DNA from 2 places in the Shigella dysenteriae genome. Region 2 is predicted to be linked to the other one. Evidence: predicted binding sites of a transcription regulator. Region 2 holds the regulator's gene; the other holds the start of a gene.

Region 1 (4,427 bases), 200 kb from region 2:
GTATCACTTTTTAAGACGACAAATTTGTAATCAGGCGAGAGAAAACTCTGATGAAAAACTGGAAAACAAGTGCAGAATCAATCCTGACCACCGGCCCGGTTGTACCGGTTATCGTGGTAAAAAAACTGGAACACGCGGTGCCGATGGCAAAAGCGTTGGTTGCTGGTGGGGTGCGCGTTCTGGAAGTGACTCTGCGTACCGAGTGTGCAGTTGACGCTATCCGTGCTATCGCCAAAGAAGTGCCTGAAGCGATTGTGGGTGCCGGTACGGTGCTGAATCCACAGCAGCTGGCAGAAGTCACTGAAGCGGGTGCACAGTTCGCAATTAGCCCGGGTCTGACCGAGCCGCTGCTGAAAGCTGCTACCGAAGGGACTATTCCGCTGATTCCGGGGATCAGCACTGTTTCCGAACTGATGCTGGGTATGGACTACGGTTTGAAAGAGTTCAAATTCTTCCCGGCTGAAGCTAACGGCGGCGTGAAAGCCCTGCAGGCGATCGCGGGTCCGTTCTCCCAGGTCCGTTTCTGCCCGACGGGTGGTATTTCTCCGGCTAACTACCGTGACTACCTGGCGCTGAAAAGCGTGCTGTGCATCGGTGGTTCCTGGTTGGTTCCGGCAGATGCGCTGGAAGCGGGCGATTACGACCGCATTACTAAGCTGGCGCGTGAAGCTGTAGAAGGCGCTAAGCTGTAAAAGTCAAAATGCCCGATCGAGGATCGGGCATTTTTGTAGCGTTTATTTGCCGGGTTTAACCCTGTACTTTTACCTGTCCGGCGGCGTGCTTCGCGCGTTCAATGGCGTCAACAACACTCTCTGCAGTAGCCAGTGCCACCCCCAGACGACGGCTGCCATCAATTTCCGGCTTACCAAATAAACGAATCTGCAAATCTGCGCCTACGGCATTCTGCACATTATCAAACGTGACATTCTGACTGGTCAATTGTGGCAGAATAACGGCAGAAGCTGCAGGACCATACTGACGGATCCCGCCAACCGGAAGTCCGAGGAAGGCACGTACATGCAGGGCAAACTCTGAGAGATCTTGAGAAATTAACGTCACCATCCCGGTATCATGTGGACGAGGGGAGACCTCACTGAAAATCACCTCATCACCACAGACAAACAGCTCGACACCAAACAGACCATAACCGCCCAGTGCCAGCACCACTTTACGGGCAATCTCCTGCGCACGTTCAAGGGCAAGCGGGCTCATTTGCTGTGGTTGCCAGGATTCACGGTAGTCGCCATCTTCCTGGCGATGACCTACTGGTGCACAGAAATGGACGCCATCCACCGCGCTGACGGTTAGCAGGGTAATTTCGAAGTCAAACTTAACGACGCCTTCAACAATTACGCGGCCCGCTCCGGCGCGACCGCCTTGCTGAGCGTATTCCCATGCCTGAGCAAGTTGCTCTGCAGAGCGAATAAACGTCTGCCCCTTGCCGGAAGAGCTCATCACCGGTTTTACAATGCAGGGATAGCCAATGGCGGCAACCGCCTCGCGGAAAAGGCTTTCGCTATCGGCAAAACGATAAGTGGAAGTGGGCAGCTGCAGCTCTTCTGCCGCCAGGCGACGGATACCCTCGCGATTCATCGTTAATTTCGTTGCGCGAGCGCAGGGGACAACATTCAGTCCTTCCTCTTCAAGTTGGATCAGCATATCGGTGGCAATAGCTTCGATCTCCGGCACGATATAATGTGGTTTTTCCAGTTCAACCACACGGCGTAATGCATCACCATCAAGCATATTAATGACATGGGAGCGATGCGCGACATGCATGGCTGGTGCGTCGGCATAGCGATCGACGGCAATCACCTCTACGCCGAGACGCTGACACTCGATTGCCACTTCTTTACCCAGTTCACCGGAGCCTAATAACATCACGCGAGTTGCTGCCGGACGCAGCGCAGTGCCTAATAACGTCATAACTAATATCCCCTGATTAATTCCGCGCGCAGTATAAACGAAAACGTTTGCGTGTGTCTTTATTGCTGGTGTTGATTTCTCAACCGAAAAGAAATATACTGTATAAAATCACAGTTATTATGAGAGGCTGCAAATGGCGGTTGAAGTTAAATACGTAGTCATTCGTGAGGGCGAAGAGAAAATGTCGTTTACCAGCAAAAAGGAAGCCGATGCTTATGACAAAATGCTTGATACGGCGGATCTGCTTGACACCTGGCTGACAAATTCTCCAGTGCAAATGGAAGACGAGCAACGTGAAGCCCTTTCGCTATGGCTGGCAGAACAAAAAGATGTGCTGAGCACCATTCTGAAAACCGGCAAATTACCGTCCCCACAGGTCGTCGGTGCTGAATCCGAAGAGGAAGATGCCTCACACGCGGCCTGAAGCAACTTGCGCTCCTGACAATTTGTACCATGCTTTCTCCTGAATCATTGTGCTATGGAGAAAAACATGAAAAAAAGAGGGGCGTTTTTAGGGCTGTTGTTGGTTTCTGCCTGCGCATCAGTTTTCGCTGCCAATAATGAAACCAGCAAGTCGGTCACTTTCCCAAAGTGTGAAGGTCTGGATGCTGCCGGAATTGCCGCGAGTGTAAAACGTGATTATCAACAAAATCGCGTGGCGCGCTGGGCAGATGATCAAAAAATTGTCGGTCAGGCCGATCCCGTGGCTTGGGTCAGTTTGCAGGACATTCAGGGTAAAGATGATAAATGGTCAGTACCGCTAACCGTGCGTGGTAAAAGTGCCGATATTCATTACCAGGTCAGCGTGGACTGCAAAGCGGGAATGGCGGAATATCAGCGGCGTTAATGGGTTCTGATAATTCGATTGACCGTTGGCGGATGGGCGCGAGTGCCTTGTCCGCCCCAAAACGCACCACAATCGTAGGCCTGAGAAGACGCAACAGCGTCGCATCGGGCAATCAGCATCAAACAATGCCACTCAAAACGTCAAACTACTTTCACCTAAAATACCCTTATCACCTGATATACAGTAAACACCTTACCTGGCGCGAATTTCTTTGAATAACGGCCAACCGCCCCGCTTATTTGCGCATCTTTTGTCTCGATATACATTTTCTGACATCCTCATCCACTATGCTACAGGCACTAAAAATGGTTATTGAGGAGCAAATATGGCTAACTGGTTAAATCAACTGCAATCCCTGCTTGGGCAAAGCAGTTCTTCTACCTCCTCGTCTGCGGATCAGGGATTGGGCAAACTTTTAGTGCCGGGCGCATTAGGTGGACTGGCTGGACTGCTGGTCGCAAATAAATCAGCACGTAAACTTCTTACGAAATATGGCACCAACGCGTTGCTGGTTGGCGGCGGAGCGGTAGCGGGTACGGTGCTGTGGAATAAATACAAAGATAAAATTCGCGCGGCGCATCAGGACGAACCGCAGTTTGGCGCGCAAAGTACGCCGCTGGATGAGCGTACGGAACGTTTGATCCTTGCGCTAGTCTTTGCCGCTAAAAGTGATGGTCATATTGATGCCAAAGAACGTGCGACAATCGACCAGCAATTGCGTGAAGCCGGCGTGGAAGAGCAGGGGCGGGTACTCATTGAGCAGGCAATCGAACAACCGCTGGATCCACAACGCCTGGCTACCGGGGTCCGCAATGAAGAAGAGGCGCTGGAAATCTATTTCCTGAGCTGCGCGGCTATTGATATTGACCATTTTATGGAACGCAGTTACCTGAATGCACTGGGTGACGCGCTGAAAATCCCCCAGGATGTTCGTGAAGGCATTGAACGCGATCTCGAACAGCAAAAACGCACTTTGGCGGAATAATTCCGCTCTCTGGATAGCCTGAAGTTGACTATTTCGGGCTATCCAGAACCGCACAGCCATTTGAACAGGCTGATTTTCTCTGTCTGCATAACATTCGATATTCGCGCCATTACCTGTCATCATCTAAGCAATGACTGCCCTGTTTCGCTTGCATCCCCGGTGAGTTTTGCCACCCTTATAAGATGTTTCAACCAGAAAGAACAATAACATGCTACCAAAAGCCGCCCGCATTCCCCACGCCATGACGCTTCATGGCGATACGCGCATCGATAATTACTACTGGCTGCGGGACGATACGCGTTCTCAGCCGGAAGTCCTGGACTACCTGCAACAAGAAAATAGTTACGGTCATCGGGTGATGGCCTCACAACAAGCCTTGCAGGATCGCATCTTAAAGGAAATCATCGACCGCATTCCGCAACGAGAAGTTTCTGCGCCCTACATCAAAAATGGCTACCGCTATCGGCATATTTATGAACCAGGCTGTGAATATGCTATCTACCAGCGTCAATCGGCGTTCAGTGAAGAGTGGGACGAGTGGGAAATATTGCTCGATGCCAACAAGCGCGCGGCTCATAGTGAGTTTTATTCGATGGGCGGAATGGCGATTACGCCCGATAACACCATTATGGCGCTGGCAGAAGATTTTCTTTCCCGACGCCAGTACGG
Region 2 (4,427 bases):
GGCGTATTCAACAACGCAGCTCAGGTCTGGAACCATACTTTCTACTGGAACTGCCTGGCACCGAACGCCGGTGGCGAACCGACTGGAAAAGTCGCTGAAGCTATCGCCGCATCTTTTGGCAGCTTTGCCGATTTCAAAGCTCAGTTTACTGATGCAGCGATCAAAAACTTTGGTTCTGGCTGGACCTGGCTGGTGAAAAACAGCGATGGCAAACTGGCTATCGTTTCAACCTCTAACGCGGGTACTCCACTGACCACCGAAGCGACTCCGCTGCTGACCGTTGATGTCTGGGAACACGCATATTACATCGACTATCGCAATGCACGTCCTGGCTATCTGGAGCACTTCTGGGCGCTGGTGAACTGGGAATTCGTAGCGAAAAATCTCGCTGCATAATAACTGATGGCAAATGCAGCATTGCCTGATGCGCTTCGCTTACCATGCCAACGCGGATGAGGCGTTAACAGCGTATTCGGCAAGATAAATCGCACGTTGTCAGCAACTGTAACGCAGAAGGTTATCCTTCTGCGTTTTTGTTTAATTAGCTGTTAGCAACGCAAACTGTTTCAGGTTGTTTTCTGGCTGACATAAACACCAGCAATAATGCCAGTCCCGCGACAATCGCTCCCATCACCGGCACAAAGCTGTATCCCAGCCCAGCGGAAATTACCGCACCACCAGCAGCTGCTCCCAGCGCATTTCCAAGATTAAAGGCACCAATATTGACTGATGAAGACAGACCTGGCGCTTCACTGGCGACACGCATCACGCGCATCTGTAACGGCGGTACGACCGCAAAGGTTGCTGCGCCCCACACCACCATGCTAATAGCTGCGCCGAACTCATTGCGGGCCAGGAACGGGATTGCCAGCATAATCACCATCAACAACAACAAAAAGCCTTTCAACGTGCCGTTAACTGAACGATCTGCCAGTTTGCCGCCGAGATAGTTACCGATAGAGAATCCGACACCAATCAGCACCAGCATTGCCGTGACGAACACTGGTGTTGCGTGGGTAATACTTTGTAGTACCGGAGAGATATAGGTGTAGAGAGTAAACATTGCACCAGCTCCCAGTACCGTCGTCAGCAATGCAGACAGCACCTGCGGACGCATTAATACCGCCAGCTCTTTTTTCACTTCAGGTCGTGCCCCTGCACCACCTTTAGGTAATGAGAAGAACAGACTTACCATTGAAATCACTCCCAGCCCCGCCGTTGCCAGAAATGACATCCGCCAGCCGATGGTTTCACCCAACCAGGTCGCCGCCGGCACGCCACCGATATTTGCCAGGGTTAACCCCATAAACATAGTGGCAACTGCGCTGGCCTGTTTATGTTTTGGCACCACGCTTGCGGCCACGACTGAACCCAAACCAAAAAATGCTCCGTGATTCAGGCTGGTCAAAATGCGTGAAAGCATCAGGGTCATATAATCCGGCGCGATGGCGGAAAGTACGTTGCCGAGCGTGAAAATTGCCATCAGGAAAATCAACGCACTGCGGCGGGCACGATGAGAAAGTAGAAGCGTCATCAGCGGCGCGCCAACCATTACGCCAACTGCATAGGCACTGATTAACATTCCGGCAGCGGGAATCGAGACATCCACACCGCGCGCAATGACGGGCAACAAGCCCATTGGCGAGAACTCCGTTGTCCCGATACCAAACGCGCCAATCGCCAGCGCCAGCAACGGATAGTTAATTTTCATGCCTTATCTCCACCTCTTCGCGTCATTACGCGATATTCATTAAAGTGGCGAAAGCATGACAGCAATCACAAAAAAATGAAAATAACAAAAAGAGAAAACACTTTTGCCATTTTGCTAACAAACAGGAAGGAGATGCGAGGGAGAACGCGCTCCCTCGAGAGGAAATCAGTGCAGCGCGGCAGTCAAACCCACGGCTACGATCAAACCGAGGACGATAATCGTTGTTACCAGTGAAAATTTAAGGTCGGTGCTCATCAAGTTTTCTCCTTTTTTATTACCACACAAAAAGTGATATTACGCATTTTTACACACTGTGATGAAAAAATCTCCCGTCATTTATAATGATAAGTGTTTTTACCACTTCCCCTTTTCGTCAAGATCGGCCAAAATTCCACGCTTACACTATTTGCGTACTGGCCATTGACCCCTTCCTGACGCTCCGTGTCGTTTTTCCGGCGTACCGCAACACTTTTGTTGTGCGTAAGGTGTGTAAAGGCAAACGTTTACCTTGCGATTTTGCAGGAGCTGAAGTTAGGGTCTGGAGTGAAATGGAATGGCAACAATAAAAGATGTAGCGAAACGAGCAAACGTTTCCACTACAACTGTGTCACACGTAATCAACAAAACACGTTTCGTCGCTGAAGAAACGCGCAACGCCGTGTGGGCAGCGATTAAAGAATTACACTACTCCCCTAGCGCGGTGGCGCGTAGCCTGAAGGTTAACCACACCAAGTCTATCGGTTTGCTGGCGACCAGCAGCGAAGCGGCCTATTTTGCCGAGATCATTGAAGCGGTTGAAAAAAATTGCTTCCAGAAAGGTTACACCCTGATTCTGGGTAATGCGTGGAACAATCTTGAGAAACAGCGGGCTTATCTGTCGATGATGGCGCAAAAACGCGTCGATGGTCTGCTGGTGATGTGTTCTGAGTACCCAGAGCCGTTGCTGGCGATGCTGGAAGAGTATCGCCATATCCCAATGGTGGTGATGGACTGGGGTGAAGCAAAAGCTGACTTCACCGATGCGGTCATTGATAACGCGTTCGAAGGCGGCTACATGGCCGGGCGTTATCTGATTGAACGCGGTCACCGCGAAATCGGCGTCATCCCCGGCCCGCTGGAACGTAACACCGGCGCAGGCCGCCTTGCCGGTTTTATGAAGGCGATGGAAGAAGCGATGATCAAGGTGCCGGAAAGCTGGATTGTTCAGGGTGACTTTGAACCCGAATCTGGTTATCGCGCCATGCAGCAAATACTGTCGCAGCCGCATCGCCCTACTGCCGTCTTCTGTGGTGGCGATATCATGGCAATGGGCGCACTTTGTGCTGCTGATGAAATGGGTCTGCGCGTCCCGCAGGATGTTTCGCTGATCGGTTATGATAACGTGCGCAACGCCCGCTATTTTACGCCGGCGCTGACCACGATCCACCAACCAAAAGATTCGCTGGGTGAAACAGCGTTCAACATGCTGTTGGATCGTATCGTCAACAAACGTGAAGAACCGCAGTCCATTGAAGTGCATCCGCGCTTGATTGAACGCCGCTCCGTGGCTGACGGCCCGTTCCGCGACTATCGTCGTTAATCACCCGTTGCGGGAGTCTCTTCCGGCTCCCGCAGCCACTCCTTATTCAGCGTCTCACTATCGCCGAGATACTCAAGCAGCCAGGTTAACGCAGGCGACATATCATTTTGCTGCCATGTCAGACAACATGCCGAATCCGGGAAGGGGTTTTCCAATTCAAGTGCTACCCACTTCCCCTCATTAAGCCACGGTTTGGCGAAATGTGTTGGCACCATCCCTATGCATAATCCTGCCGAGATACAGGTTGCCGATGATTCCCAGTCAGGCACGACAACTCTTTTTTGGTTATCCAGCAACCAGGTAATACGTTTAGGTAGCGTTCGCGAGGTGTCTTCGCGCACCAACGACGGCCAGTTGCGCAACGTATCATCGCTGAATGGGCCATCCATCAACGCCAGCGGGTGGTGGCTGGCAACAACGCAACTCCAGCTTAGCATCCCCATATCCCGGAAGGCATAACGACCGCCTACCGGAATCGCGCGTGTTGCGCCAATCGCCAGTTCCACGCGCCCGTCGGAAAGCGCATCCCAGACACCGTTGAACACTTCCTGAAAGACAAGAAGTTCGACATCATCAAAATGGCGATAAAAATCAACGATCATCTGCCGTGTACGTTCTGGCCTGACAATATTATCCACTGCGATAGCTAACTGACCGCGCCAACCGTTCGCTATCTGCTGACATTGCTGGCGGGTGATCTGCATTTTTTTGACAACAGAGCGCCCTTCTTTGAGAAACCACGCTCCAGCAGCGGTCAGCTCCACATCACGGTGCCGTCGTTCAAAGAGCGGCACCGCCAGCCACTCTTCCAGCTGACGCACGGTATAGCTGACCGCAGAAGGAACGCGATGCAGCTCCTGTGCCGCAGCGCTAAAACTACCATTACGCGCTACCGCATCAACAACTTCGAGTGAATATTCTGACCACATAGTCTGCCTGCAAAATTTTTGAAATCAGTCATCAAATATTACCGTTTCACAACACTAATTTCACTCCCTACACTTTGCGGCGGTGTTTAATTGAGAGATTTAGAGAATATACATGCAACCTGGGAAAAGATTTTTAGTCTGGCTGGCGGGTTTGAGCGTACTCGGTTTTCTGGCAACCGATATGTATCTGCCTGCTTTCGCCGCCATA

The links. Region 2 encodes PurR, which represses purine synthesis genes. Its sites were predicted from a motif close to CANGCAAACGTTTGCNTG; they were not measured.
Region 1: a site for PurR is predicted at 1,963-1,980, ahead of purT (formate-dependent phosphoribosylglycinamide formyltransferase). Genes of this name have one in related genera too.

The regions. Positions count from the first base shown of each region.
Region 1 covers NZ_CP055055.1:2,711,445-2,715,871, reverse strand. The annotation lists gene edd (phosphogluconate dehydratase) at 1-14, shown strand, start outside; gene kdgA (bifunctional 4-hydroxy-2-oxoglutarate aldolase/2-dehydro-3-deoxy-phosphogluconate aldolase) at 51-692, shown strand; gene purT (formate-dependent phosphoribosylglycinamide formyltransferase) at 748-1,926, opposite strand; gene yebG (DNA damage-inducible protein YebG) at 2,060-2,350, shown strand; gene yebF (protein YebF) at 2,417-2,773, shown strand; gene HUZ68_RS12985 (tellurite resistance TerB family protein) at 3,099-3,758, shown strand; gene ptrB (oligopeptidase B) at 3,967-4,427, shown strand, end outside.
Region 2 covers NZ_CP055055.1:2,513,905-2,518,331, forward strand. The annotation lists gene sodB (superoxide dismutase [Fe]) at 1-396, shown strand, start outside; gene HUZ68_RS11990 (MFS transporter) at 542-1,711, opposite strand; gene cydH (cytochrome bd-I accessory subunit CydH) at 1,877-1,966, opposite strand; gene purR (HTH-type transcriptional repressor PurR) at 2,265-3,290, shown strand; gene punR (DNA-binding transcriptional activator PunR) at 3,287-4,219, opposite strand; gene punC (purine nucleoside transporter PunC) at 4,332-4,427, shown strand, end outside.